3 regions of the Janibacter sp. CX7 genome follow, and region 1 is predicted to be linked to each of the others. Evidence: predicted binding sites of a transcription regulator. Region 1 holds the regulator's gene; each other region holds the start of a gene.
What was found. The regulator HrcA, encoded in region 1, represses chaperone genes, less so after heat shock. The targets are predictions, from matches to a motif close to TTNGCACTCGNNNNNNNCGAGTGCNAA.
Positions count from the first base shown of each region.

Region 2: a site for HrcA is predicted at 4,692-4,718, ahead of groES (co-chaperone GroES). Genes of this name have one in related genera too.
Region 3: a site for HrcA is predicted at 6,973-6,999, ahead of groL (chaperonin GroEL). Genes of this name have one in related genera too.

Region 1 is NZ_CP101464.1:1,985,497-1,995,266, forward strand. Features, by position in the region: gene NMQ01_RS09695 (PhoH family protein) at 1-267, opposite strand, end outside; gene NMQ01_RS09700 (16S rRNA (uracil(1498)-N(3))-methyltransferase) at 304-1,044, opposite strand; gene dnaJ (molecular chaperone DnaJ) at 1,050-2,174, opposite strand; gene hrcA (heat-inducible transcriptional repressor HrcA) at 2,233-3,267, opposite strand; gene NMQ01_RS09715 (DUF3097 domain-containing protein) at 3,409-4,290, shown strand; gene fabG (3-oxoacyl-ACP reductase FabG) at 4,601-5,356, opposite strand; gene NMQ01_RS09725 (trimeric intracellular cation channel family protein) at 5,411-6,052, opposite strand; gene hemW (radical SAM family heme chaperone HemW) at 6,054-7,217, opposite strand; gene NMQ01_RS09735 (tyrosine-protein phosphatase) at 7,250-8,023, shown strand; gene NMQ01_RS09740 (hotdog fold domain-containing protein) at 8,027-8,503, opposite strand; gene lepA (translation elongation factor 4) at 8,580-9,770, opposite strand, start outside.
Region 2 is NZ_CP101464.1:2,463,881-2,473,650, reverse strand. Features, by position in the region: gene tsaB (tRNA (adenosine(37)-N6)-threonylcarbamoyltransferase complex dimerization subunit type 1 TsaB) at 1-62, shown strand, start outside; gene rimI (ribosomal protein S18-alanine N-acetyltransferase) at 59-538, shown strand; gene tsaD (tRNA (adenosine(37)-N6)-threonylcarbamoyltransferase complex transferase subunit TsaD) at 535-1,614, shown strand; gene NMQ01_RS12120 (glycoside hydrolase family 3 N-terminal domain-containing protein) at 2,089-3,102, opposite strand; gene NMQ01_RS12115 (hypothetical protein) at 3,068-3,358, shown strand; gene NMQ01_RS12110 (class I SAM-dependent methyltransferase) at 3,400-4,638, opposite strand; gene groES (co-chaperone GroES) at 4,852-5,148, shown strand; gene groL (chaperonin GroEL) at 5,247-6,848, shown strand; gene NMQ01_RS12095 (hypothetical protein) at 7,037-7,432, shown strand; gene NMQ01_RS12090 (ATP-binding cassette domain-containing protein) at 7,408-8,136, shown strand; gene NMQ01_RS12085 (hypothetical protein) at 8,618-9,433, shown strand.
Region 3 is NZ_CP101464.1:332,749-342,518, forward strand. Features, by position in the region: gene NMQ01_RS01710 (molybdopterin-binding protein) at 1-299, opposite strand, end outside; gene NMQ01_RS01715 (SGNH/GDSL hydrolase family protein) at 372-1,190, opposite strand; gene NMQ01_RS01720 (uracil-DNA glycosylase) at 1,187-1,864, opposite strand; gene NMQ01_RS01725 (three-helix bundle dimerization domain-containing protein) at 1,932-2,195, opposite strand; gene NMQ01_RS01730 (aminotransferase class V-fold PLP-dependent enzyme) at 2,298-3,632, shown strand; gene NMQ01_RS01735 (hypothetical protein) at 3,651-3,965, opposite strand; gene NMQ01_RS01740 (DUF3263 domain-containing protein) at 4,193-4,492, shown strand; gene NMQ01_RS01745 (hypothetical protein) at 4,639-5,202, opposite strand; gene NMQ01_RS01750 (hypothetical protein) at 5,407-5,754, shown strand; gene NMQ01_RS01755 (hypothetical protein) at 5,764-6,339, opposite strand; gene NMQ01_RS01760 (hypothetical protein) at 6,430-6,894, opposite strand; gene groL (chaperonin GroEL) at 7,117-8,751, shown strand; gene NMQ01_RS01770 (alkaline phosphatase D family protein) at 8,855-9,770, shown strand, end outside.

The DNA.
Region 1 (9,770 bases):
GTCGAGCAGGCGGTCGATGACCTCGAGGTCACCGCTCGGCCCCTGGAGGCGGAACTCGTTGCCGCGCACGAGGATCTCGGTGCGCGGGAAGGCTCGCTCCATCGTCCGCAGGAGCTCGTCGGTCGGGCCGAGGAGGCTGACCATCTGGATGTTGTCGGGCAGGACGATGGTCTGCTGGACCCGGGGGGCGGTGCCGGGGGCACCCGCGCGGGGGTCGTCGGTGATCGCGTCGAGGGCGCGCAGGTCGGGCTGGTCTGATGAGGGCATCGTGCTGCTGATTCTACGGGCTCGGCGCCGGGGCGATCATCGCCAGCGGCCCATCGCGCTGAGCACGGCGATGGCTGCCGGGCCTGCGGTGGAGGCGCGCAGGACCTCGCTGCCCAGCCGCACCGGCTGCGCACCGGCGGCGACGAATCGCTCGAGCTCCTGCGGCGAGATCCCGCCCTCGGGCCCGACGACGAGGAGGACCTCCCCTGCGCCCGGCAGGTCCGCCGTGGCCAGCGGGAGGGTGGCGTCCTCGTGCAGGACGAAGGGGGTGGCCCCGGCGAAGCGCTCGACGAGCCCCGCGCTGCCGACGAGCTCCTCGACGTGCGGCCAGCGGCCGCGGCGCGACTGCTTGGCAGCGCGCTCGACGACATGGGTCCACTTGCGCCGGCCCTTGTCGACCTTGGGCCCCTTCCACCGCACGATCGACCGGTCGGCCTGCCACGGCACGACGGCGTCGACGCCGAGCTCGGTGGCCGCCTCGACGGCGTCCTCGTCGCGGCCGTCCTTGGCCAGGGCCTGCACGAGCACGAGGCGAAGGGAGGGCTCCGGCTCGTCGGCCCGCCCCAGCACCCGCAGGCGCACGAGGTCGCGACCGACCTCGGTCACCTCGGTGAGCACCCGCGCCCCGTGCCGGTCGGCGACGAGCACCTCCTCGCCCACGCCGAGACGGACGACGGTCGCCGCGTGGTGGGCCTCGGGGCCGGTGAGCTCGACGAGCGCGTCAGGGGCGAGGCCGTCGAGGGCACCGGGGTCGACGAGGAAGAGCGGTGCGGTCACCGGGGTCAGCGACCCTTGAAGGCGTGGCGCAGGCGCCCGACGAAGCCGGAGTCGACGTCGTCGAGCTCGCCGTCGGGCTGCTCCTCGTCACGGGCTGCCGCGAGCTCGCGGAGCAGGCGCTCCTGCTCGTCGTCGAGGCGGGTCGGCGTGCGCACGTCGACGTGGATGACGAGGTCGCCGCGGCCCTCGCGCCGCAGGTGCGTCACACCGAGCCCGGGCAGGACGATCGTGTCGCCCGGCTGGGTGCCGCGCTTGATGGTGATCTCCTGCTCGCCGTCGAGGGTGGCGAAGCTCATCGTCACGCCGAGGGCGGCTGCGGTCATCGGCACGGCGACCGAGGCGTGCAGGTCGTCGCCACGGCGGGTGAAGGTCTCGTGCTGACGCACGCGCAGCTCGACGTAGAGGTCGCCGGCCGGCCCACCACCGGGACCGACCTCCCCTTCGCCCTCGAGGTGGATGCGGGTGCCGTCGTCGACGCCGGCGGGGATGCGCACCTTCATCGAGCGGCGGCTGCGCACCCGGCCCTGGCCGGAGCACTCGTGGCAGGGGTTGGGGATGACCTCGCCGAAGCCCTGGCAGGTGGGGCACGGACGGCTGGTCATGACCTGGCCGAGGAAGGAGCGCTGGACCTGCTGAACCTCGCCGCGGCCGCCACAGGTGTCGCAGGTGCGTCGGCCGGTGCCCGGCTGGGCGCCGTCGCCGCTGCACGAGCCGCAGACGACGGCCGTGTCGATCGTCAGCTCCTCCTGGCCGCCGAAGACCGCGGTCGCGAGGTCGATCTCGAGGCCGACGAGTCCGTCCTGGCCGCGCGCCGAGCGGGAGCGCGGACCGCGCCCGGCGCCGCCGGCCGCCTGCCCGAAGAACTGCTCCATGATGTCGCTGAAGGTGAAGCCGGCGCCGAAGCCGTCGTGCTGGCCGCCGTAGGGGTCACCGCCCATGTCGTACTGGCGGCGCTTCGTCTCGTCGGAGAGGACGTCGTAGGCCTGCGAGACCCGCTTGAACTGCTCCTCGGCCTCCGGGCCGGGGTTGACGTCGGGGTGCAGGGTGCGGGCCAGCTTGCGGTAGGCCCGCTTGATCTCCTCGGGCGTCGCCTCGCGGCTGACGCCCAGGTCCTCGTAGTAGTCGTTCACGCGTGACGTCCTCGGTGGGTGGTGGGGGTCGGGTGGTTGTGCGCGGTGCGGTCGCCCGTCAGGCGTCCACGATCCGCGAGAGATAGGTGGCGACGGCGCGCACCTGCGCCATGGCCGCCGGGTAGTCCATGCGGGTGGGGCCGAGCACACCGACGGCGCCGACCTGCTCGTCGCCGGAGCCGTAGCCGGAGGTGACGAGCGAGGTGCCCTGCAGCCCGGACACGGGATTTTCGGAGCCGATGCGCACCGAGACGCCGGCCGCGGTCTGACCGGCCTCGACGCTCAGCAGCTTGAGCAGGACGACGTGCTGCTCGAGCGCGTCGAGCACCGGCTCGAGGGTCATCGGGAAGTCGCTCGAGCTGCGCGCGAGGTTGGCGGTGCCGGCGAGCGTCACCTTGGTCACGCGCTCCTGCGCGAGGGCGTCCTCGACGGCCGCGATGACCCCGGCCGTCAGGGCATCCTCGGTCTCGTCGTCCTCGCCGGCCAGGGTGCGCAGCGCGGTGATCGCGTCGGCGAGCCGCAGGTCGCGGGTCGCGGCGTTGATCCGGCCGCGCGCACGTGCGAGGGCCTCGGCGCCCTGGCTGCTCAGGTAGTCGACGCTCGTCGGCACGATGCGCTGCTCGACGCGGCCGGTGCCCATGATGACGACGACCATGAGCCGGGTCTCGCTCATCGGGACGAGCTCGATGTGCTTGACCGTGCTGCGGGTGAGCGAGGGGTACTGCACGACCGCGACCTGGCGGGTCAGGGTCGACAGCAGCCGCACGGTGCGCTCGAGGACGACGTCGAGCTCGTCGGCGCCCTCGAGGTAGTCGGTGATCGCCGCCCGCTCGCCGCGCGACATCGGGCGGATCGCCTGGAGCCGGTCGACGAAGAGCCGGTAGCCGGCGTCGGTGGGGATGCGCCCGGCCGAGGTGTGCGGCGCGATGATCAGTCCCTCGTCCTCGAGGGCGGCCATGTCGTTGCGCACGGTCGCCGCCGAGACGTTGAGCTGGTGGCGGTCGAGCAGCGCCTTGGAGCCGACCGGCTCCGAGGTCTGCACGTAGTCCTCCACGATGGCGCTGAGCACGGCCATCCGCCGCTCCTGGCTCATGACGTCCTCCTTCGTCACCCACTCCGGGACCGCTGGCACTCGGTCCACCTGAGTGCCAAGTCTACGACCGTCGGAGGCATTCCAACGACCCCGGCGTGCCGCGCCGACCACTCCCCCGGTGTGCGCCTACGGTCACCCCTCGTGAGCGATCGATACGGCAAGGACGTGCTCTCCGGCGACTGGAAGTCGAAGGGCAGGCTGGCGCGGCCCACCTCCCGTGCCCTCGAGGCCACCCGCGGAACGGTCGTCGAGGACGTCGAGACCGGGTGGGTCGGCGCCGTCGTCGCGGTGGAGAAGGCGGGCGGCGTGCACGTCGTCCACCTCGAGGACCGCCGCGGCAAGGTGAGGGCCTTCCCGCTCGGCGGCGGCTTCCTCGTCGACGGCGCCCCGGTATCGCTCACGGCACCGAAGGGAGCCCAGCGCGCCGCCCTCGCCGCGGCCGAGCAGCAGGCCTCCCGCACCGCGAGCGGCTCCGTCGCCGTCCACGACGCCAAGGCCAGGGTCGCCATCGGGTCGCGGATCTTCGTCGAGGGCCGCCACGACGCCGAGCTCGTCGAAAAGGTGTGGGGCCACGACCTGCGGGTCGAGGGTGTCGTCGTCGAGATGCTCGACGGTGTCGACGACCTCGCCGCCGCCATCCGCGACTTCGCACCGGGCAGGGGCCGCCGGATGGGCGTGCTCGTCGACCACCTCGTGCCCGGCAGCAAGGAGTCCCGGATCGTCGCCGAGGCCAACAAGGTCGCGCCCGAGCACGTGCTCGTCCTCGGCCACCCCTATGTCGACGTGTGGCAGTCGGTGCGCCCCCAGCGCCTCGGCATGGACGCCTGGCCGACGATCCCGCGCTCCATGGAGTGGAAGCGCGGCATCTGCGCGCACCTCGGCTGGGCCCACGACTCCCAGGCCGACATCGCCCGCGCCTGGAAGCAGATCCTCGGCACGGTCCGCTCCTACGCCGACCTCGAGCCCGCCCTCCTCGGCCGCGTCGAGGAGCTCATCGACTTCGTCACCGCCCCCGAGGGCTGAGGAGCGAGCGCCAGCACGCCTCGATGCCGGCCTGGCCGGGAAGTCCGAGTCCGGCCGGGAAACCTGCTGGTGGCCGGGCTATTGCGCGGTCACCAGCAGACTTCCCGGCCACGGACGAGCTTCCCGGCCAAGGTGACTCGGCTCAGGACGGCGAGCGAAGGGGGATGTCGGCGCACATCAAGCCGAAGTCAGGCACGACAACGTGCGTCCCAGGAAGACGAAGGACTTCGGCGGGCGCCGACGTCCCCCTTCGCCCACCGGACCCTTCGCCCACCGGACCCGTCTCCCGCCGGAGCCTTCGCCCGAAGGATCAGTCCTTGGGGCCGCCGGCGACGTAGATGACCTGGCCGGAGACGAAGCCGGCCTCCTCGGACAGGAGGAAGGAGGCGGTGGCGGCGATGTCCTCGGGCTGGCCGACACGGCCGACGGGGGTCTCCTTGGCCGCGTGGGCGAGGAAGTCCTCGAAGGGCACGCCGATGCGCTCGGCGGTCGCGGCCGTCATGTCCGTCTGGATGAAGCCGGGGGCGATCGCGTTGGCGGTCACGCCGAACTTGCCGAGCTCGATGGCCAGGGTCTTGGTGAAGCCCTGCATGCCGGCCTTGGCGGCGGAGTAGTTCGTCTGGCCGCGGTTGCCGAGGGCCGAGGTCGAGCTGAGGTTGACGATGCGGCCGTACTTCTCCGCGGTCATGTGGGCCTGGGCCGCCTTGGTCATGAGGAAGGCACCACGCAGGTGGACCGCCATGACCGAGTCCCAGTCGTCGACGGACATCTTGAAGAGCATGTTGTCGCGGATGATGCCCGCGTTGTTGACGAGCAGCGTCGGGGCACCGAGCTCCTCGGCGACGCGGGCGACGCCCGCCTCGACCTGCTCGGCGTCGGAGACGTCCACGCCCACGGCCAGGGCGGTGCCACCCCCTTCGGTGATCTCGTCGACGACGACCTGGCAGGCCGACTCGTCGAGGTCGAGGACGGCCACGTGGTGACCGTCGGTGGCGAGACGAAGGGCGATGGCGCGGCCGATGCCGCGCGCGGCCCCGGTGACGATGGCGGTGCGAGTCGTGGTCATGCCCTCATCGTGCGTCATGGGATCCGGTGCCGCACAGGGGCGTCCGCCGACCGGTCACCGCCGGCGGATGCGGCTCGCCGGCCACCGCGGCTCGGTCGGGAGCATCCAGCCACGCTTGCGCGCGAGCAGGCAGACCCCGCCGCCGACGACGAGCGCGCCGAGCGAGGCGAGCGGTCCGGTGGTCATGAGGTGGAGCAGGACGAGGGTCGCGCCCCCGGCGAAGGCCGCCGTGGCGTAGAGCTCGGAGCGCTGGAGGATCACCGGCACGTTGCCGAGCATCATGTCGCGCACGACGCCGCCACCGCAGGCGGTGATGACGCCGAGCAGGATGGCCGGGAACCAGTGGATGTCGGCGAGCAGCGCCTTCTGCGTGCCGACGACCGCCCAGGTGCCGAGGGCCACGCCGTCGATCCAGGGGAAGACCTGACGCCACCGGCGCCCCTCGAGCGGGACGAGGAAGGAGATGGCCGCCGCGACGAGGGCCACCGTCAGGTAGCGCAGGTCGGTCAGGGCGACCGGCTGCACGTTGAGCAGCACGTCGCGGATCGCGCCGCCGCCGAGCGCGGAGACGACGGCCAGCACCGAGAAGCCGACGGGGTCGAGCTGGTAGCGGCGGGCGACGGCTCCGCCGAGCAGGCCGTTGGCGAAGACACCGAGCAGGTCGACGAAGGCGATGAGGTCGGGGATCTCGGGCACGTCAGGCACCGGCACCCCCGACGAGGTGGTGGACGACGGTGTCGGCGAGCAGCCGCCCGCGACGGGTGAGCACGACGCTCCCCCGTACGGCCTCGCGACCGTCGACGAGTCCGTCGGCGACGAGTCCGGCGACGGCCCGGCGACCCTGCTGCGTGAGGCGATCGGTCGGCAGGCCCTCGCGCAGCCGCACCCCGAGCAGGACCTCCTCGTCGGCCCGCTGCTCCGGCGTCAGCTCCTCGCGCTCCGCGGCCGGGTCACCCTCGGCCAGCGCCTTGGCCCAGGTCGCGGGGTGCTTGAGGTTCCACCAGCGCACCCCGTCGACGTGGCCGTGCGCGCCGGGCCCGACGCCCCACCAGTCGTGGCTGCGCCAGTAGGCGATGTTGTGCCGGCACCGGTCGGCGGGCGTGCGGGCCCAGTTGCTGATCTCGTACCAGGCGTAGCCGGCGTCGGCGAGCAGCTCGTCGGCGAGCTCGTACTTGTCGGCCTCGTCGTCGCCCGTCGGCATCGGCAGCTCGCCGCGGCGCACCCGGGCGGCCATCTTGGTGCCGTCCTCGACGGTCAGCGCGTAGGCCGACAGGTGGTCGGGCGCCAGGCCCACCGCGGTCTCGAGGGAGGTGCGCCACTGCTCGAGGCTCTCCCCCGGCGTGCCGTAGATGAGGTCGAGGCTCACGGCCAGGTCGGCGGCACGGGCCGCGGCGACGGCCCGGGAGACGTTGGCCGGGTCGTGGGTGCGGTCGAGCGTCGCGAGCACCTGCGGCACCGACGACTGCATGCCGATGCTCGCCCGGGTGAAGCCCCCGTCCGCGAGGACCCGCAGCGACTCCTCGGTGACGCTGTCGGGGTTGGCCTCCGTCGTCACCTCGACGTCGTCGGCCAGCCCCCACCGCTCGCGCACGGCGTCGAGGAAGCGCACGAGGTCCTGCGGCGGCAGCAGCGTCGGGGTACCCCCGCCGACGAAGACCGTCGAGACCGGCCGGTCGTCACCCACGGACCGCACCGCGAGGTCGAGCTCGGCGATCGCGGCGTCGACATAGGTGGCGACGCTCGCCCCCTTCGCCCCGCCGACGGGGCCCAGCTCGGTGGCGGTGTAGGTGTTGAAGTCGCAGTACCCGCACCGGACCGTGCAGAAGGGCACGTGCAGGTAGATGCCGAAGGGGGGACGCACCGGCTCATCCTCCCACCGATAGCGTGGGCGCCATGACCCGGTGGATCGAGCTCGACGGCGTCGTCAACATGCGAGACCTCGGCGGGCTGCCCACCCGCGACGGACGCACCACCCGCGAGGGCCGGCTGATCCGCAGCGACAACCTGCAGGACCTGAGCGAAGGGGACGTGCGTCGCCTCGTCGACGAGCTCGGGGTGAGCGACGTCGTCGACCTGCGCAGCCACGTCGAGTACGAGGTGACCGGAGCGGGTCCGCTGCGCGCCACCGCGCTGACGCACCACCACCACAGCCTGCTGCGCGAGGACCGCGACCCCGACGAGACGATCGAGCAGGCCCTGGCCGTCCGGTGGGGCCGGCAGGACCACTCGCCCCGGGACGGCGCCTTCTGGGCCCGGCACTACACGGGCTACCTCACGGCCCGGCCCGACTCGGTGGCGGCGGCACTGGCTGCCGTCCGCGACAGCACGGGCGCCACGGTCGTCCACTGCGCGGCGGGCAAGGACCGCACCGGCACCGTGGTCGGCATGGCTCTCGTCGTCGCGGGCGTGCCCGCCGAGGTCGTCATCGACGACTACGTGCGCACGGCCGAGCGCCTCGAGCGGATCATGGACCGGCTCTCGAGCGTCGAGCCCTATGCGCGCACGCTGCCGACGCACAGCCTCGAGGACCAGCTGCCACGGCGCGAGTCGATGGAGGCCGTGCTCGCGCACCTCGAGTCGGAGTTCGGCGGTGCCGAGGGGTGGCTCGAGGCCGCGGAGTGGTCGCGGGAGCAGGTCGCGCGGCTGCGCGACCGGCTCGTCGGGTGAGGCTCAGGCCTTCTTCGGCTTGGCGGTGACGTAGACCGGGATGACGCCCTCGACGACGACGACCCCGTCGGTGCGCACGGCCTTGACCCGGATGTCGACGTCGTAGGGAGCCTCGCCCGCCCACTGCTCGGGGTCGGTCTCGGCGACGCACAGCAGGTCGGTCGTCGACTTCGCCAGGTAGCTCACCTGCAGGCCGCGCGGCAGCCACCGCTGGTCGCTCGGGCAGGTCGCCTCCGCGAGCAGACCCATGGCGGCCTCGAGACCGTTGCAGACGGCGATCGCGTGCAGGGTGCCGATGTGGTTGTGCACGCGCTTGCGGTTACGGATCGACAGCTCCGCGTGGTTGGCGCGGACCTCGCGCACCTGCGGGCGCACGGTGGCGAAGTAGGGCGCCTTGACGGAGTAGAGCAGCGAGAAGAGTCGCTTGCCCGCCGGGAGGCTCGCGATGCGCTGGTAGAGGGCGAAGGTCTGCTGGGCCATGACCGCCACACTAAGCCAGCGCTTAGTGACCGGGAAGGGTCCCCGGCGTCGCCTGCGTCACGTCAGCAGCGCGCCGCTACTTCTTCGCCTTGTCCACCGCGCTGTCGTCGGAGGAGAGCGCAGCGATGAAGGCTTCCTGCGGCACCTCGACGGTGCCGATGTTCTTCATCCGCTTCTTGCCCTCCTTCTGCTTCTCGAGCAGCTTGCGCTTGCGGGAGATGTCACCGCCGTAGCACTTGGCGAGCACGTCCTTGCGGATCGCGCGGATGTTCTCGCGGGCGATGATCCGCGCGCCGATGGCTGCCTGGATCGGCACCTCGAACTGCTGCCGCGGGATGAGCTCCTTGAGCTTGCCGGCCATCATCGTGCCGTAGGCATAGGCCTTGTCCTTGTGGACGACGGCGCTGAAGGCGTCGACGGTCTCGCCCTGCAGGAGGATGTCGACCTTGACCAGGTCGGCAGCCTGGTCGCCGGCCTCCTGGTAGTCGAGCGAGGCGTAGCCACGGGTCTTGGACTTCAGCTGGTCGAAGAAGTCGAAGACGATCTCGGCCAGCGGCAGCGTGTAGCGCATCTCGACGCGGTCCTCGGAGAGGTAGTCCATGCCGCCGAGCTGGCCGCGCTTGCCCTGGCACAGCTCCATGATCGCGCCGATGAACTCGCTCGGCGCGAGGATCGTCGCGTTGACGACCGGCTCGCGCACCTCGGCGACCTTGCCGTAGGGGAACTCGCTGGGGTTGGTCACGAGGATCTCGGAGCCGTCGTCCATCGTCACCTCGTAGACGACATTGGGCTGGGTCGAGATGAGGTCGAGGTCGAACTCGCGCTCGAGGCGCTCGCGCACGATCTCCAGGTGGAGCAGGCCGAGGAAGCCGCAGCGGAAGCCGAAGCCGAGGGCAGCGGAGGTCTCCGGCTCGTAGACGAGCGCGGCGTCGTTGAGCTTGAGCTTGTCGAGGGCGTCGCGCAGCGTCGGGTAGTCGGACCCGTCGATCGGGTAGAGCCCCGAGAAGACCATCGGGTTGGGGTCCTTGTACCCACCGATCGCGTCGGCCGCGGGCGCCGCGGCATTGGTCACGGTGTCACCGACCTTGGACTGGCGCACGTCCTTGACGCCGGTGATCAGGTAGCCGACCTCACCGACGCCCAGGCCCTTGCTCGGGATCATCTCCGGCGAGATGACCCCGATCTCGAGCAGCTCGTGGGTCGCCTTGGTCGACATCATCGCGATCTTCTCGCGGGGGTGCAGCGCCCCGTCGACGACCCGGACATA
Region 2 (9,770 bases), 480 kb from region 1:
GGCGGGCCGAGCAGGCCGTCCGGGCCGAGCAGGCCGGCCGGGACGCCGAGGCGAGCCAGTGACCACGGCGACGGTGACCCCCTTCGTCATGAGGGAGGTGCGCTGGCAGGACCTCGAGGTGCTGGCGGACCTGGAGCAGGAGCTCTTCGGGACCGAGGCGTGGAGCCTCGCGTCCTGGTGGGGCGAGCTCGCGGGGCGGCCGCGGCGGGAGTACCTGCTCGCGGAGGACTCCGAGGGCGTCGCCGGATATGCGGGCCTCGACCACGCGGGCGACACGAGTGACGTCATGACCATCGCGACCCTGCCGCGGGTGCGGGGCACCGGCCTGGGTCGGCGGCTGCTCGAGGAGCTCGTCGCGCGCTCGCGGGCCGCGGGCGCCGAGCGGCTGCTGCTCGAGGTGCGCGCCGACAACACCGCGGCGCGGGGGCTCTACGACTCGGCCGGCTTCGGGCTGCTGCAGACCCGGCGCGGCTACTACCCGGGTGGGGTCGACGCGCTCGTCCTCGCTCTCGACCTGACGCAGGAGGCGCAGGCATGACGGATGCACCCCTCGTTCTTGGCATCGAGACCTCGTGCGACGAGACCGGTGTCGGCATCGTCCACGGCACCGAGCTGCTGGTCGATGCCATCGCCTCGAGCGTCGACGAGCACGCCCGATTTGGCGGGGTGGTGCCCGAGGTCGCCTCCCGTGCCCACCTCGAGGCGATGGTGCCGACGATCGAGCGGGCCTGCCGTGACGCCGGCGTCGCGCTGACCGACCTCGACGGCATCGCCGTGACCTCCGGCCCGGGCCTCGCCGGCCCGCTCATGGTCGGCGTCGCCTCGGCCAAGGCGCTGGCCGTCGCCCTCGGGCTGCCGATCTACGGCGTCAACCACCTCGCCAGCCACGTCGCCGTCGACATCGTCGAGCACGGGCCGCTGCCGGAGCCGACGATGGCGATGCTCGTGAGCGGCGGCCACTCCTCGCTGCTGCTCGTCCCCGATGTCACGCACGACATCCGCAGCCTCGGGTCGACGATCGACGACGCCGCGGGGGAAGCCTTCGACAAGGTGGCGCGGGTGCTCGGGCTGCCCTTCCCCGGTGGGCCGCACATCGACCGGGCGGCGAGCGACGGGCAGATCACCATCGACTTCCCGCGGGGGCTCTCCAGCCGCAAGGACATGGAGCGGCACCGCTTCGACTTCTCCTTCTCGGGGCTCAAGACAGCCGTGACCCGCTGGGTCCAGGCCGAGCAGGCCGCCGGGCGCGACGTGCCGGTGGCCGACGTGGCCGCGTCCTTCCAGGAGGCCGTCGTCGACATCCTCACGCGCAAGGCGGTGCTCGCCTGCACCGAGCACGATGTCGCCGCGCTGCAGGTCGGTGGTGGGGTCGCGGCCAACTCGCGCCTGCGGGCGATGGCCCAGCAACGGTGCGATGACGCCGGCATCCAGCTGCGCGTCCCGCGGCCGGGGCTGTGCACCGACAACGGCGCGATGGTCGCCAGCCTCGGGGCCCAGATGATGCTCAAGGGGCGGCCGGCGAGCGACCTCTCGCTCCCCGCCGACAGCTCGCTGCCGGTGACCGACGTGCGCACCGGCCTGCCGGTGCACGTCGACCACGACCACGCGCACTGAGGGCGGGCGGCGAGGGCGCGACCGAGTGCCGTGAGCCGCGCCGGCCGCGGGTGGCGCGGCACCTGTGTGACGATCCGCCCGCCCGTGTCACTCCATGCGGTCACACAGGCGTCACCCTGGTGACACAGGTGCAGCCGGAGCCCACGGTCGAGGCCCGGATCGCTGCCTATGCCGTTGCTCCGTACTTTGAGCCGGACGCGGGGTGGATCGGTGGGGCGACGGGGGTGCGGATGACTGCCTACGCCGTTGCTCCGTGCTCTGAACCGCGGCTCGTCGTACGGAGCAACGGCGTATGGGGCGAGGTGGGCCCGGGCAGTGGGCGAAGGAACTGGCTCGTCGTACGGAGCAACGGCGTAGGGCGTCGCGCGGCACGGGGCCGTGCGGGAGCGTGGCTCGTCGTACGGAGCGACGGCGGGGGCCCATCCACCTGGCCCCGGCCACTCGGCCGCTGACCCGGCGCCACGGCCACTCGGCTCAGCCGCAGCGCAGCAGACCCATGTCCTCCTTGAGCGTGAGCACCCGGGTGACCGACGCGGTGACCTGCTTCGCGAAGGCCGGGTCCCCCTTCGCCTTGGCCTCGATGGCGGAGACCATCGTCGAGACCTGGCTCGGGTCGGCGGTGAGGACGATGTCGCCGCCGGCGGCGATGAACTTCGTGGCCCGCTCGCCGACGGGGGTGGCGGAGACAGCCTTGGCCGCGCCCACGTCGTCGGTGATGACGACCCCGTCGAAGCCCAGGTCGTCGCGGAGCATGCCGTCGACGATCTTCGAGGAAAACAGGGCCGGGGTCTCGCCGTCGATCTGCGAGTAGTGCGCGGAGCCGACCATGACGATCTGGGTGCCGCCGTCGATGGCATCGGCGAAGGGCGTGAGGTGCGAGTCGTCCCGGGTCATCACCGAGTCGGTGATGCCGGTGTCGCGCAGGTCGGTGTTGCCCGTGATCCGCCCCAGACCGGGGAAGTGCTTGACCGTCGGCTCGACGCCCGCGTCCTGCATCCCCTGGGCGAAGGCGAGCGCGCCCTTGCTCGCGGCCTGCGGGGTCGAGCCGTACTGGCGCCCCCACTTGCCGATGGGCTCGTTGGCCCGGCCGATCTCGGCGGGCACGGTGTCCGCGGTCGGGGCGAGGTTGACGTTGACGCCGGCCTGCTTGAGCTCGGCGCCCCACCCCTTGGCAGAGGAGCGCAGGTCGGGCAGCTGGGCCTGCTCGAGGCCCGAGGGCATGGACGTGAAGCCGGAACCGGTGAGCTGCTGCACCTCGCCACCCTCCTGGTCGGCGGCGACGAGCATGCCGACCTTCGTGCCGTCGACGGTCGGGGAGACGTCCTGCAGGTGCTGGCTCGCGGCCGCGACGGTCCCGCTGTCCTTCCAGCCGCCGAGGTAGAGCATCGAGCCCAGACCCTGGGCCCCGATCGGCCCGTCGAGACCGGTCGCGGGTCCCGGCTGCATCGCCGCCATGAGCAGCTGCCCGGCCTGCTGGGTCGGCGTCATCGCCTCGCGCACCTGCTCGACGCAGGCGCCCGCGTCCGGGCCGGAGGCGGTGGCGGAAGTCGTGCGCGAGGAGGAGCTCGCGGACGACGTCTTCGACGAGGACGAAGGGGAGGACGTCGCCGACGTCGAGGTCGTCGAGCTCGACGTCTTCGCACCCGAGGTCGACGAGGAGGAGGTCGAGCTGCCCTCCCCGGAGTCGGCGCCGCACCCTGCGAGGGCGAGGACGGCGAGGCCTGCAGCGGCGCGGGTCAGGTGACTGGCTCGGGTCGGCATGGGGTGCAGGCTACCCGCGGACCCTCAGGTCGCCTCGACGACGAGCACGACCTGCTCACCACCGACGCGGGTGAGCACGACGGTCGCGCTCTCGCCGTCACCGGCGCCGCGCCCGATCTTCAGCTGCTTGCGCAGCTGGTCCTCGTCGAGGCGGATGCCCCGCTTCTTGACCGTCAGACCGGTGATGCCGCGCTCGCGCAGCCAGCCGCGCAGCCCCTTGACCGAGAAGGGCATCGCCTCGAGCACCTCGTAGCGGCGGGCGTGGCCGAGGTCGAGCGCCTCGTCGCTGGTGACGTAGCCCAGCCCGGCCTCGAGCTCCATCCCGCTGACGGCGCCGGTGACCGTGCCGATGAGCCCGGCCCGGTTGACGGCTCGGTCGGCCTCGTAGAGCCATCGCCCCGTCTCGGCGAGCGAGGCGGCCGCGGCGGGGTCCTCCTCGCAGGTGCGCTGGTCCACCTCGACCGGGGGCGCGCCCTTGCGCAGGACGCGGGCGCTGCGTCCGGCCTCCTTGACGAGCGGGCCCCACCAGACGGTGCACTCCAGGACGGTGCCCTGCCACGAGGTCCACTGGGCCTCGGTGCCGAGCGGCGGGATGTCGTGGGGGAGCGAAGGGGAGAGCTTGGCGCCGGTCGCGGGCACGTCGCGGGCCACCGACAGCACGAAGTCCCACGACGGCGAGATCTCGTCGAGCCGGAAGACCCGTCGCGTGCGCCCGCTCCGGTCGGTGACGCCGGGCGTGCGGCGCGCCGGGTCGAGCCAGACACCGGTGCGCGAGTGCAAGGGGTCGAGGGGTGCCTCAAAGTCCTCGGCCACCCCCGTGCGGGCCCGGCTGTCGGGCCAGGGGCGCAGGTTGACGTCGGCGATGGCGGCAGAGAGCGGGTCGGCGTCGACCCCGTGGACGGTGACGCCGAGGGCGCTCATCGCCATCGCGTCGGAGCCGATGCCGCAGCCGAGGTCGTGGACGGTCGCCAGGCTCGCGGTCGCGTAGCGCCCGGCGTGGGTGGCGGCGACCTCGAGGCGGCTGGCCTGCTCGAGCCCGTCGGGGGTGAAGAGCATGCCCTCGGCGAACTCGCCGAACTTCTCCTGCGCGCGAGCCTGCAGACGCTTCTGCGTCAGGAGCGCGGCGACGCGCTCGGCGGAGTGGCCCGCCGCCCGCAGCCGCGAGGCCAGACCGACCGCGTCCGCCTCGCGGTACTCGGGCAGGCCGTGCAGGGACTCGTGCCCCTCGGGGGAGGCCAGCCAGCGCACGGTCGTCGGGTCCACGTGCGCCATTGTCACGCATCGTGCTCGGCACGGCGGACCTATCCGACCGGGCGCTGGCACTCGGGTTGACCGAGTGCCAAACGGCGGCCTAGATTTGCTCTTGGCACTCACCACTGGCGAGTGCCAGATGCCACGGTTGGACGACCCCCGCGACGGCGCCCGGCCCGGCTTCGCCCCAGAACTCACACATTCGTCCCCACAGAAGGAGTCACCGTGTCGGTTTCCATCAAGCCGCTCGAGGACCGGATCGTCGTCAAGGGCATCGAGGCGCAGCAGACCACCGCCTCCGGCCTCGTCATCCCGGACACCGCCAAGGAGAAGCCGCAGGAGGGCGAGGTCGTCGCCGTCGGCCCCGGCCGCTTCAACGACGACGGTGACGAGCGCGTCCCGATGGACATCTCCGTCGGCGACCGCGTCATCTACTCCAAGTACGGCGGCACCGAGATCAAGCACGGCGGCGAGGAGTACCTCATCCTCTCCGCCCGCGACGTGCTCGCGATCCTCGCCTGAGCCTGCGCACGACTCACAGCTGACGCCCCGGGTGCGGCCCTCTCCCGGGCCCTCCGGGGCGTCGCTTTTCCCCCCTTCGTTAGAACCAAAGGACAGACATGGCCAAGGAACTGGAGTTCAACGACTCCGCCCGTGACGCCCTTCAGCGCGGCGTCGACCAGCTCGCCAACGCCGTCAAGGTGACGCTCGGCCCCAAGGGCCGCAACGTCGTCATCGACAAGCAGTGGGGCGCCCCGACGATCACCAACGACGGCGTGACCATCGCCCGCGAGATCGAGCTCGAGGACCCCTACGAGAACCTCGGCGCCCAGCTCGCCAAGGAGGTCGCCACCAAGACCAACGACGTCGCCGGTGACGGCACGACGACCGCGACCGTCCTCGCCCAGGCCATGGTCAAGGAGGGCCTGCGCAATGTTGCCGCGGGCGCCGCCCCGTCCGGCCTCAAGCGCGGCATCGACAAGGCCGTCGAGGCCGTCTCGGCCCGCCTGCTCGAGACCGCCCGTGAGGTCGAGGGCAAGGACGAGATCGCCCAGGTCGCGTCGCTGTCCGCCCAGGACCAGGGCATCGGCGGGATCATCGCCGACGCCTTCGACAAGGTCGGCAAGGACGGCGTCATCACCGTCGAGGAGTCCTCGACCGCCGAGACCGCGCTCGACTTCACCGAGGGCATGCAGTTCGACAAGGGCTACATCAGCCCCTACTTCGTCACCGACCCGGAGCGCATGGAGGGTGTCCTCGAGGACGCCTACGTCCTGATCAACCAGGGCAAGATCTCCAACATCCAGGAGATCCTCCCGGTGCTGGAGAAGGTCGTGCAGTCCGGCAAGCCGCTGCTTGTCATCGCCGAGGACATCGACGGCGAGGCCCTCTCGACGCTCGTCGTCAACAAGCTCAAGGGCGTCTTCAACGTCGCGGCCGTCAAGGCCCCCGGCTTCGGCGACCGCCGCAAGGCGATGCTCCAGGACATGGCGATCCTCACCGGCGGTCAGGTCATCGCCGAGGAGGTCGGCCTCAAGCTCGACCAGGTCGGTCTCGAGGACCTCGGCCAGGCCCGTCGCATCGTCGTCACCAAGGACAACACGACGATCATCGACGGCCAGGGTGCCGCCGACGACGTGACCGGTCGGGTCAACCAGATCAAGTCCGAGATCGAGCGCACCGACTCCGACTGGGACCGCGAGAAGCTCCAGGAGCGCCTCGCCAAGCTCGCCGGTGGCGTCTGCGTCATCCAGGTCGGTGCCCACACCGAGGTCGAGCTCAAGGAGAAGAAGCACCGCATCGAGGACGCGATCTCCGCGACCCGCGCGGCCATCGAGGAGGGCATCGTCGCCGGCGGTGGCTCCGCCCTGGCGCACGCGGTCTCCGCGCTCGACGCCGTGCAGCTCGAGGGTGACGAGCAGGTCGGCGCCAACATCGTGCGCACCGCCGGTGTCGAGCCGTTGCGCTGGATCGCCGAGAACGCCGGCCTCGAGGGCTACGTCGCCGTCGCCAAGGTGCAGGAGCTGACCCCGGGTCAGGGCCTCAACGCCGCGACGGGCGAGTACGGCGACCTCATCGGCCAGGGCGTCATCGACCCGGTCAAGGTCACCCGCTCCGCGCTCGTCAACGCCGCCTCGATCGCGTCGATGGTCCTGACCACCGACACGCTCGTCGTGGACAAGAAGGAGGACGAGGACGAGGGCCACGGCCACTCGCACTGACGTCCTGACCTGAGCGAAGGGGGGCGGCGCACCAACCGGTGCGCCGCCCCCTTCGTCATGCGCCGGTGGTTGAGGTGTGATGGCCCTCTGGTGGTTGTGGTGCGACGAAGGAGCCTCGAAACCACCCCTTGACATGAGTCGGGAGAAGGTGGAGCCTCATGCCATCACACAAGACGGGGGAGGGTTCCATGAAGCGCACGTTGATTGCGGTGGTGGGCGGGGTGGGGTTGGCGCTCATCCCATCAATGGCCTATGCAGTCACGGTGTCGTCGGACGATGGTTCGGGCACCTTTTATGTCCAGGAGTGGTTCACCAAGGGGTATGAGCGCAATGGCTCGCTCAAATCAACCCACGGTGACCCGGTGTACTTCAGCGGAAAGGTTGTCTTCGACAACGAGCCCGACTATAAGTGTGGCCGTTATACACCGGCCACAAGTTCGTTGACCGCTGTCAAGCGGCAGGGTTATCAATGTGTCGTCACGGCCATCTCGACGTCGAGCGAGGGCGGGAGCGATCAGATCTGCCGTGACGTCCCATACTCGCCGGACCCTTGCGGCTCGTGGTCGTCAACGATCCGAAAGTGAGTATTGGGACCCGAGCACTCAGTGTGAGCCGTGGCGGCCGCGAAGTGCTTCGATCCGTTACCTGCGAGTTTCCGCCGGGTTGTACCGTCCTCATGGGCCCCAACGGTGCAGGGAAAACGACCCTCTTCCGGGCGCTCCTTGGTGATATGAGAATCAACAGCGGGAGCGTTCTCCGTGGTGGCCGCCCCGTAGCCTCTTCCCACGACTGGCGAGTCTTGCGCGGTGACCTCGGGTGGTTGCCCCAGTCATTCGGCGCGCCGGATCGGGCCACTGTTTCGAGCATTATCCAGTACGCCGCATGGCTGAAACGCTGCGATGTCGATGTGGAGCGCGTTCTGTCGGCCGTGGGCCTCGCCGGTGTCGCTCGATCCCCTTTTGGACGACTTTCGGGTGGTCAGATGCGCAGGGTGGGAATCGCCTGTGCGCTGGTGGGCAACCCCCGCAGCATTCTCATGGACGAGCCCACAGTGGGTCTCGACCCGGAGCAGCGCGATGATTTTCACCGTAGAATTCGTGGCATTTCTACGGACACCTCGGTGGTGATTTCGACGCACCTTCTCGAGGACGTAGCGGCAGTGGCGCAGCGACTGGTCATCATCCACGATGGCGCGGTCCGGTTTGAAGGCACCCCAGCGGGCCTGACTGGTGTGTCAGCCCCCGAGGTAGCGGACGTGCGTGAAGGGTACCTGCGTGCGATTGCATGATCGTCGATGGGTTCGGCTCGTCATGCTGGATCGTCGAAGTGCGATCGTCCTCGGGTTGACCACTGCCATCGCCTCGGGACTGGTCGCTTGGGGCCGGCGGGAAACTTGGCACGGTGTGTGGACCGAGACCGATGCGATGATCGGCCGGACATTGATCGTGGCCCTTCCCGTGGTCTTGGGGACAGCGAGTTGGCTTGCCGCGTCGCGAGCTCGGAGCGGAATTGATCAGTTGGCAGTCGGCCCGCCGCACGAGCGAGTGAGGGCAGAGCGCCGCTTCGCGGCGGAGGTTGCCGCAGTCGCGACTCTGGGACTGACGACCACGGCTCTAGCGATGTGGGCACTGACGGCTGGAACTGCCACGCACGGACGACCACAGCCACTTGTGCTCATTCCCGCGCTCGGTTGGATCGCCGTCTCCTCAGTTCTCGGAGTCGTGGTTGGGGGCCGTTGGCCTCGTCGTTGGGTCCCTGCCGCGTCCGCCGTGCTGGGTTACGCGGCTGTCGTCCTCGTGCTTTTTCGAGCGGCGGCGCCGCCCTTCGTGGCGGCGCATCCCATCGATTTTCGCTCGATGACACTATTTTTCACGCCGGGCTGGATCTATCTCGTCCAAGCCTTGGTGCCGATCAGTCTGGCCAGTGGGATTCTCGGGTTCTTCCGTTGGATCGCTGCGGGGATCATCTCGATCAGCTTGTCGGGGTCCTTCCTCCTGTCCGACGTCGAACGTCAGCCGGACTGGGCAGCTGCGCGAACGGTGTGCATGACCCGACACCACGTTGAAGTGTGTGTGCCCTCAGTGAAAAGCTACCTGGCCGAAGACATCGCATCGACCTACCGCAGAGTCGTTAACGTCGCGCCATTGGCAGCCCCCGAGCAGGTGGTCCTCGTCGATGACGAAGGCGCTGTCTTCGACAGGAATCACGCAGAGGTGGTCCGCAGCCTGGCGTCAGGGCGGAGGATCTCTTTGTCTGACGCCGGACTGGACCTGTCGGCGCAGACCCGCCCCGATCGTCGCGTTCTGGAGGGTCTGTGGCTCAAGTCGCTGGTACGTCCTGGTGGCGCGGGCGACTCGCGAGCTCAGTGGGTCGTTGAACGTCAGGCATTGCGAGACCTAGGGCTTCCTAGCGACGGCAGCCTCTACCCGGGAGCGGCACCCCTCGATCAGATGCTCGCTGATCCGGAGGTGTCGAGGGTGGCGCGGAAGTGGCAGCAGCGTGGGCCAAGGGCGAGAGGTGAGTGGTTGTCGCGCAACGCCACGGCTTGGCGTGCCGGCGACATCTCACTTAAGGACCTCGGGTGAGGAGCCCGGGCGGCCAGTGGTTGGTGCGAGGTTTCGACGGCCGCTTGGCAGTCGACCTCTTCTTGGCCCTACTCCTCGCTGCGGGGCTCGCGCGTCTGTCAGCTTCGTGGCTGTTCCCCCACGAACCGCGGGGGACCTACGTGGACTCTCTGACCATCGCGGGTGCCTTGGTACCCCTGGCCGTGATGTCCAGGGTATTGGACGAAGCGCTCCCATCGGCGGTGCTCACTCGTTGCCGCTCCCTTGTGTGGCACCGCCTCATGTGGTCCGGTGTCTTCGTGGCGACGACCTGCTTGGGGATGGCCGCGGTGGCGGGCAACGCTCACCTCCCGGTTCC
Region 3 (9,770 bases), 1.6 Mb from region 1:
GACATGAGCGAGACGATGCGGAAGGGCCCGGCCTGCAGGCTCACCTGCGCCATGACGCCGTCGCGCAGGACCTCGGTGACGATGCCGCGCATGCGGTTGCGCGCGGACTCGTCACGCACCGTGCCGATGGCCGGTGGTTGCGCGATCTCCTGGGCGAGGCGGGCCAGGTCGGTCCCGTCGACGAGGGTGACGCCGTCCCCCTTTGTCGCCGCGAGGCGCCCACCGTCGATCCAGCGCCGGACCGTGTCGGAGGAGACGGCGAGCAGCTCGGCCGCCTCGGACACCCGCATCTGCGTCATGAAGGGGACGCTATCAGCGCATCTGCGGCTCAAACGCTGCAAGACCCTAGGGTCTTGCTGGGTTCGGCACGGTCAGTCGGTGGGCAGGTCCTGCGGGCCGAAGGGGGTCGGCTCGCCGATCTTCGCCGTCACCGAGTCGCCGGAGGAGCGGCCGGTCAGACGGCGCTGCACCCACGGGCCGGCGTAGCCGACCGCCCACCTGGCCTGCTCGGCACGCCGCTGCGCGGCCGGGACCGGGGGCGCCGCGGGCAGCCGCTCGTCCCAGCCCTCCCGGGCGCCGAGGCCGAGCGCCGCGAGGGCTGCCTGGGTGAGCCGCTTGTGCCCCTCGGTGCTCGGGTGGATGCGGTCCTCGCCCCACATGCGCGCATCGCGCATCGACTGCATGCCCCACAGGCCGAGGACGTGCGCGCCGTGCCGCGAGGCGATCGTGTAGAGGTTGGCCGTGTGCACCGCGTGCCGGGTGCGCAGCGCGGAGAAGAGGCCGGCGCCCCGCGGGTCGGTCGGCGTCGCGAGCAGCACGTCGGCGCCGGTGGCGCGGATCCGCTCGACGGCCGACTCGAGCCGCCCGGCGATGTCGTCGAGGTCGACCCGCGGCCGCAGGATGTCGTTGCCGCCGCCGACGATCGACACGAGGTCGGGGGCCATCGTCAGCGCCTGCTCGAGCTGGCGGCCGACGACGTCGTCGAGCTTGCGCCCGCGGATCGCGAGGTTGGCGTAGTGCAGCTCCTCGCCGCCGGTGCGGCCGGCGAGCTCGGCCGCGAGCCGGTCGGCCCAGCCGAGGAAGCGGCCCTCGTGCCGGGGGTCGACGTCGACCATGCCCTCGGTGAAGGAGTCGCCGATCGCGACGTAGCGGCGCCAGGGGTGCTCGGCGGGGGTGGTCGGGTCGGTCACGGCAGGCTCCAGTCGATCGGATCGGCGCCCTGGCGGGTGAGCAGCTCGTTGGTCCGGCTGAAGGGCCGGGAGCCGAAGAACCCGTTGCGGGCGGACAGGGGAGAGGGATGGGCGCTCTCGATGCGCGGCACCTCGCCGAGCGCGGGGGCGAGGTTGCGGGCCTGACGGCCCCAGAGGATCGCGACGAGCGGACCGCCGCGGGCGGCGAGGACCTCGATGGCGCGGTCGGTGACGGCCTCCCAGCCGCGGCCTTGGTGGCTCGCCGGCGCTCCGGGCCGGACGGTGAGGCAGCGGTTGAGCAGCATGACGCCCTGTCGGGCCCACGGGCTCAGGTCGCCATTGCTCGGCTGGGGCAGGCCGAGGTCGTCGACGAGCTCACGGTGGATGTTGGTCAGCGAGCGCGGCAGCGGCCGCACGTCGGGCGCGACGGCGAAGGAGAGCCCGATCGCGTGCCCGGGCGTCGGGTAGGGGTCCTGGCCGACGACGAGGACGCGCACCTCCTCGAGCGGGATGGTGAAGGCGCGCAGCACGTGCTCGCCCGCGGGCAGGTAGCCGTGGCCCTGCGCGACCTCCTCGCGCAGGTAGTCGCCCATCGCGGCGATCGTCGGAGCCACCGGCTCGAGGGCCTGTGCCCACGAGGGGTGGACGAGCTCGGTCAGCGGTCGCGTGGGCACGCCCCCAACGTACGACGATCCCCCCGGCGCAGGGGTGCCGGGGGGATCGTCGCGGTGAGAAGGGGGATCAGCAGGTGGCGGTCGTCGGCGGCAGGGGCGCGCCGGCGAGGTCGTGCAGCTCGATGCGCACGGCGTGCTCGATGAGCGGCGCAAGGAACTCGGGGTGCGCGTTGGTCGGCTCGATGCGCTCTCGTGCCGAGGCGACCATGGCCTCGATGCGCTCGCAGGCCACCTGGGGGTAGCGCACGCACAGGTCCGTCGCGATGTGGGCGACGGCGTGATCGACGTTGATCGTGAACATGTGGGCCTCCTGGTGGGCCGGGTGAACCATGCGGTCTGCTTTGGTGAACACAAGGTTAACAGAAGGTGGACGAACGACGGGAGCCGGTGTCGGGCCTACAGTTCACGCGTGCACGGATTCGCTGACGACAACATGTCCCTCGCCGAGCTGGCGCAGACGGTCCTCGACTACTCGCGCGAGCGGCTCGAGCTCGACCCGGTGCCGCTCGACCGCACCCTGACGCCGGCCGAGCTGCAGGAGCAGGCGGGGCAGACGATCACCCGTGAGGGCATCGGCGGCCAGCAGGCGATGGACCTCTTCACCGAGGTGCTCGCGCCGGCCTGCCTGTCGGTCGACCATCCGCGCTATCTGTCCTTCATCCCGTGCGCCCCCACCGAGGCGGCCGCGATGTTCGACCTCGTCGTCGGCGCCAGCTCGATCTACGCCGGCTCGTGGCTCGAGGGCTCGGGTGCGGTCTATGCCGAGAACCAGGCGCTGCGCTGGATCGCCGACCTCGTTGGTCTCCCCGAGTCGGCCGGCGGGGTCTTCGTGCCCGGCGGCACGATCGGCAACCTCTCGGCCCTCGTCGCCGCCCGGACCGAGGCGCGCCGCACGGCCGCGCCGGGGCAGCGGCCCTTCCGCGTGGCGACGACCCACGGTGCGCACTCCTCGATCCAGTCGGCCTGCGACGTGATGGACGCCGAGCTGAGCACCGTGGAGCCCGACGAGCGCGGCCGGCTCACCGGTGAGCGACTGCGCGAGGTGCTTCTGGCCAACGGCCCCGAGACCTACTTCGCCGTCGTCGCGACCGCCGGCACGACGAACTTCGGCATCGTCGACGACCTCGAGTCGGTGGCGCAGGTCTGCCGCGAGCTCGGCATCTGGCTGCACGTCGACGGTGCCTACGGCGGCGCCGGTCTCGCGGCGCCCTCGGTGCGCCACCTCTACGCGGGCATCGAGCACTGCGACAGCTTCATCGTCGACCCGCACAAGTGGCTGTTCGCCCCCTTCGACTGCTGCGCGCTCATCTACCGCAACCCCGCGGCGGCCCGCAATGCCCACACCCAGCACGCCGGTTATCTCGACGTGCTCACCGAGGCCACCGACTGGAACCCCACCGACTACTCCGTCGGCCTGACCCGCCGGGCCCGGGGGCTGCCCTTCTGGTTCTCCCTCGCCACCCACGGGACGCAGGCCTACAGCGACTCGGTGGAGCAGACGCTGTCGGTCGCCGCCTTCGCCGAGGCCGAGATCGCCCGCCGCGACGACCTCGAGCTCGTCGGTGAGCGATTCCTGTCCGTCGTCGTCTTCCGGCGTCGCGGCTGGACGACCGCCGACTACCAGGCGTGGTCCGACCGCATGCTCGACGAGGAGTTCGCCTTCGTCGTGCCGACCAACCACGACGGCGAGACCCTCGCACGATTTGCCGTCGTCAACCCGCAGACGACGGCGGAGGACATCGTCGCGATCCTCGACTCCATGGCGTGAGGATCGCGACGAGGTGTCTCACTCCTCGAAGCCGGCGTTGCCCCGACAGGTGTAGCGCGGCGCCTCGGCGGCCAGAGCGTCCTTGAGTCCGAAGGCGACGAACTGGCCGTAGCTCTGCGTGCCGTGGCCGAGGAAGTCGTCGTCGAAGCCGGGCGGGTTGCCCTCGATCTCGTCGGGGGTGTCGAGCCCGGAGAAGGCGCAGATCGAGCGCGCCTTGTGCTCCGTGATCGGCGTCGGCTTGCCGTTGCCGGTGACCTCGCCGGCGGATGCGGCGCTCGCGCTGCCGACGAGCAGCCCGGCTGCCATGACGCAGCCGATGATCGTCCTCTTCATGGTGCTTCCTTCCCGCAGGGATGGCGCTCGGGCCCCCGCTCCCGGGCTGGCGACCCCGTTGTCGCCACCGCAAAAATTTACTCTTCCCTGACCATTGGGGTTCGGCCGTGCGCCGAGCGGTCCAACCTGTGACGGATGGGGCGAAGGGGGCGTGAGTGACCCCCTTCGTCCGGCCTGTCCAGCCGACACGCCGGGAGGAATGACAGGCGTGTGATTACGCCGGTACAGTGCGACGCGTGAACCTCGCAGACCAGGCCGCCGCGCCGACCCCCTCGGTCCCGCTCTCGGACCGCGACCGCGAGATCCTCGCCTTCGAGCGCCAGTGGTGGAAGTACGCCGGCTCCAAGGAGCAGGCGATCAAGGAGCTCTTCGACATGAGCTCCACGCGCTACTACCAGGTGCTCAACGCGCTCATCAACAACCCCGCGGCGCTCTCCGAGGACCCGATGCTCATCAAGCGGCTGCGCCGACTGCGCGACCAGCGCCAGCGCACCCGCAGCGCCCGCCGCCTCGGCTTCGAGGTCTGAGCGCCCGCCCCAGATCACAGATCGGTCTCGGATTCACGTCCGGGCCAACCGGAGCCGCCCCGGCCACGTCTGACTCCACGAGAGGGACGCCGAGGGTGGCTCCGGTGCGCAGGGGGTACCGGAGCCGCCCTCGGGCGTGCGGGCGATCAGATGCTCGTCGCGGTCCACCGGCCGATGCGCGTGCCGCCACCGACATCGAGCGGGCGCCCCTCGAGGCGCCCGTAGCCCCAGGCTGCGGCGTCACGCACCTCGACCGACTGGTCCCTGCCGTCGGTGATGATGATCTGGCGGTCTCCGGAGGCGACGAGCCGGACCTCCAGGTCGAGCGGCACCCGCGCCCAGGCGCCGGCCGTCACGGTCGTGTCGACGACGGCGATGTGCCCGTTGGACCCCACCCGCGTCCCGGCCGGGTCGAAGGTGACCGGCAGGTCGAGGCGCGGGGTGCACCGCGCGGAGGTCCACGTCGGCGTCACCGTGGCACCGCGGGGGCAGTACCAGGAGCGCAGCCGACCGCCCTGGCCGTCGGGGCTCTCGGCGAGCTGCAGGCGGTGCCGGTTGCCCGGCACTCGGTCGATGGCTCCGGGCGCCACGGCGGTCAGGCGGACGAGGTCGCCCGTCGTCGTGGTCGCGGCTCCTGCCGCCGGTGCGCTGGTCAGGGTGGCAGCCAGGGTCAGCGCCGTCGTGGCGACGGACGCGGCGATGCGGGTCATGGCGTCTCCTCGGGGAGGCGGCCGCCCGACGCGGCCGCTCACCGCTTGGACGGGCGAAGGGGGCGTCCGGTTCCGTCGTCGCGCTGAGGCAACCCGCGACGGGCTGGGTGCGTCGGTGGAGGTGAGGGCCCGTCGCAGGGGCGGGCCCGCTACCACGCGACCCATCTGGGCAAGGCCGCCGGACTGCGGGGCAATGTCCACGAGATGTCGCTCGAGAGCGAGGGCGACATCAACTACGTGCACAGCTACTTCTGCCCCGCGGGTCAGGACCCGAGGTTCACCTCCGGCTGCACGCTGCGTGCCCAGCGGATGATCCTGCCCGAGAAGAGCCCGCTGACCTTCCGCGTCAGCTCGACCGGGCTCTCGGCGAAGGTCGTCGGACGGGCTCGGGCCGTCAACCTGGACTCGCACGTCACCCGCGACCTCGCCGTGGACCTCACGCTCAAGGGGTCGCCGTGGACCGGCGTCAACCACGGCATCACGCGTGCCGACGGCACCTTCGCCGGGGTCTCCCGCGACATCGAGCCCGGGGGCTTCATCACCCTCCGGTGACCGTGGTCGTCAGCGGGTCGCCTCGATCCGGTGGATGAAGGAGTCCTCGCGGGTGTTCCAGCGGACCTTCGCCCCGTCGACGCGCCCGCTGACGGTCGCGTGCGTCTGGCGTAGCCGGGTGCCGCCGACCCACTCCCCGGTCCAGGCCCAGCCATCGGCACGCAGGACCAGGTCGGAGGGGAAGGTGCGGCCGGCGCCCTCGAGCGGTCCGTCGACGACGGCCGAGCGCATCGTCGAGCTCACCCGGTAGTCGCTGCGGTCGTGGTCGAGGTAGACCGTGCTGCGGAAGACGCAGCGCGACGAGACCCACCGCGTGTTGACCGTCGCCCCGCTCGGGCAGAAGTAGGAGACGATCTTGCGCTTGCCCCGCGGCCACTGGACGCCCTCGGCGTCGGTCTCGAAGATCAGCCGGTGCTGGTTGCCGCGGACCTGGCTCATCGGGCCGTCGAGCATGACCTGCACGTCGACGTGCTCCTCGATGACGTCGCCGTCGGCCGAGGTCGTCGCCTCGGCGCTCGCGCCGGCAAGCGTCAGGCCGATGGCGGCGGCCAGGGTCGGGATGGTGAGGGTGGCTGTGCGTCGCATGGTGAACCCCTTCGTCGATGAGGAGTCGTCGGTGTGACGAGCCTCACATGGTAGGACGCGTGGGGCGCCTCGACGGTTGCGTGCAGTCGCTCAGGTGCGCGGGTGCAGCCCCTCGAAGCCGGCGCGCATCTGCCCGTCGGCGTCGGAGCCGACCGGGTCGTCGAGGTCGGCGACGAAGACGGCGACGAGCGCGCGGGCGGGGTTGTCGCCCGCCTCGGTGAGCAGGCCCTGCCAGGCGGCGAGGTTGGGGTGCTCGACCTCGGCGCACGCCTGCGCCGGCGCGAGCCCGTCGACAGCGGCCTGCAGCTGCTCGGCCGAGACGTCGAGCGTGGCCGTGCTGCCGTCGTGGCGCAGCACCGATGCGAGCACGACGGCGGCCAGGCCGTGGCTGCCCCCGGGGAGGTTGACGTGGGGGAACTGCACCTCCGGGTCGCTGCTCGCCGGCGTGATGCCGACGGCCCAGGCAACCGGCGGGGTCCAGCCGTCGATGCGCTCGGCGAGGTGGGCCTTGATCGCGGCGAGGCCGGCGGGCGTGCTCCAGTCGAGATCGCTCATGGCTCCACTGTGCCAAGGCGGCGGGGGCGAAGGGGAGGATCGTTTGCACTCGCAGGGGGAGAGTGCCAATAATGGGCCTTAGCACTCTCCTCGTGAGAGTGACAGTCCTGACCGGTCAGGTGAGGGGCGCGATCGCACGGTGACGTGAGCCGGGTGGTCGCACTCCGTCCGTCGCGGGCACCCCCGGTCGCACCCTTCGATTCGCGTGGAGGAACCACCCGAATGGCAAAGCTCATTGCTTTTGACGAGGAGGCCCGTCGCGGCCTCGAGCGGGGCATGAACACCCTCGCCGACGCCGTCAAGGTCACCCTCGGCCCCAAGGGCCGCAATGTCGTCCTGGAGAAGAAGTGGGGCGCCCCCACGATCACCAACGACGGCGTGTCCATCGCCAAGGAGATCGAGCTCGACGACCCCTACGAGAAGATCGGGGCCGAGCTCGTCAAGGAGGTCGCCAAGAAGACCGACGACGTCGCCGGTGACGGCACGACGACGGCGACCGTCCTCGCCCAGGCACTCGTGCGCGAGGGCCTGCGCAATGTCGCGGCCGGCGCCAACCCGATGGCCCTCAAGCGCGGTATTGAGGCCGCCGTCGCTGCAGTTTCCAGCGAGCTGCTCGCGATGGCCAAGGAGATCGAGACCAAGGAGCAGATCGCTGCCACGGCCTCCATCTCCGCCGCTGACCAGGAGATCGGCGCCAAGATCGCCGAGGCCATGGACAAGGTCGGCAAGGAAGGCGTCATCACCGTCGAGGAGAGCAACACCTTCGGGCTCGAGCTCGAGCTCACCGAGGGCATGCGCTTCGACAAGGGCTACATCTCCGGCTACTTCGTCACCGACACCGAGCGCATGGAGACCGTGCTCGAGGACCCCTACGTCCTCATCGCCAACTCCAAGATCGGCTCGATCAAGGACCTGCTGCCCGTCCTCGAGAAGGTCATGCAGGCCGGCAAGCCGCTGCTGATCATCGCCGAGGACCTCGAGGGCGAGGCCCTGTCGACGCTCGTCGTCAACAAGCTCAAGGGCACCTTCAAGTCCGTCGCCGTCAAGGCTCCGGGCTTCGGTGACCGCCGCAAGGCCATGCTCGCCGACATCGCCATCCTCACCGGTGGCCAGGTCATCTCCGAGGAGGTCGGCCTCTCCCTCGAGACCGCCGAGCTCGACCTGCTCGGCCGCGCTCGCAAGGTCGTCGTCACCAAGGACGAGACGACCATCGTCGAGGGCGCGGGCGACCAGGACCAGATCGCCGGCCGGGTCAACCAGATCAAGGCCGAGATCGAGAACTCCGACTCGGACTACGACCGCGAGAAGCTCCAGGAGCGCCTCGCCAAGCTCGCCGGCGGCGTCGCCGTCATCCGCGCGGGTGCGGCCACCGAGGTCGAGCTCAAGGAGCGCAAGCACCGCATCGAGGACGCCGTGCGCAACGCCAAGGCTGCCGTCGAGGAGGGCATCGTCGCCGGTGGTGGCGTCGCGCTCCTGCAGGCGACCAAGGCCGCCTTCGACAAGCTCTCGCTCGAGGGCGACGAGGCGACCGGCGCCAACATCGTGCGCGTCGCCGCGGGTGCGCCGCTCAAGCAGATCGCGGCCAACGCCGGCCTCAACGGCGGCGTCGTCACCGAGAAGGTCGAGAACCTGCCCGCGGGCGAGGGCCTCAACGCCGCGACCGGTGAGTACGTCGACATGATCGCCCAGGGCATCATCGACCCGGCCAAGGTCACGCGCAGCGCGCTGCAGAACGCCGCCTCCATCGCGGCGCTCTTCCTCACCACCGAGGCCGTCGTCGCCGACAAGCCGGAGAAGGCCGCCCCGGCCATGCCCGGTGGCGACGACATGGGTGGCATGGGCGGCATGGGCTTCTGAGCCCACCCCGCACCACCTGCACCACGCGCGAAGGGCGGTTCCCCGGTCACCGGGGGACCGCCCTTCGGCGTGCTCACAGGTCCGCGGGAGAGGATGGCCGGCGATGACCAGCACCAGCCCCCTCGTCCTCGGTCCCCTCCTGCGCTTCGTCGGTGAGCACGACGCCTCCGTCTGGGTGGAGACCGCCGCTCCCGCGCGGGTGACCGTCGCGGCCGACGGCCGCGCGTGGCACGCCGCGAGCTTCGTCGTCGAGGGCCACCACTACGCCCTCGTCCTGCTCGACGGCCTCGAGCCCGGCCGCACCTATGACTACACGGTGAGCGTCGACGACGAGCAGGTGTGGCCGCTGGCCGGCTCCGACCTGCCGCCATCGAGCATCGCGACGCTCGATCACGCGCGTCCGACGCTGCTCGCCTTCGGCTCCTGCCGCACGAGCGTCCCGCACGACGCGGAGCACCACGCGAGCCACGGGGTCGACGCGCTGCGCACCTTCGCCCTGTCCCTGGCGAAGGGGGAGTCCCACCGACCCGACGTCCTCGCCCTCCTCGGCGACCAGGTCTACGCCGACGAGACGAGCCCGGAGATGCACGACTTCATCGCCTCGCGGCGCGACATCGAGGAGCCGCCCGGCGAGGAGATCAAGGACTACGCGGAGTACTCGCACCTCTACCAGCTGGCGTGGAGCGACCCGGCGATCCGGTGGGTCCTCTCGGTCGTGCCGAGCGCGATGATCTTCGACGACCACGACATCCGCGACGACTGGAACACCTCGTGGTCGTGGCACCAGGAGATCAACCGGACCCCGTGGTGGCACGAGCGCCTCGTCGCCGGCCTGACGAGCTACTGGGTGCACCAGCACATCGGCAACCTCGCGCCGGAGGAGCTGGCGCAGGACGAGATCTGGGCCCGGCTCGATGGTGCCGGACCGGGCGAGGTCGACCTGACCGTCCCCCTTCGTGCCCTAGCGGAGCGGGTCGACCGGCAGCCGGAGACCTACCGCTGGAGCTACACCCGGGCCC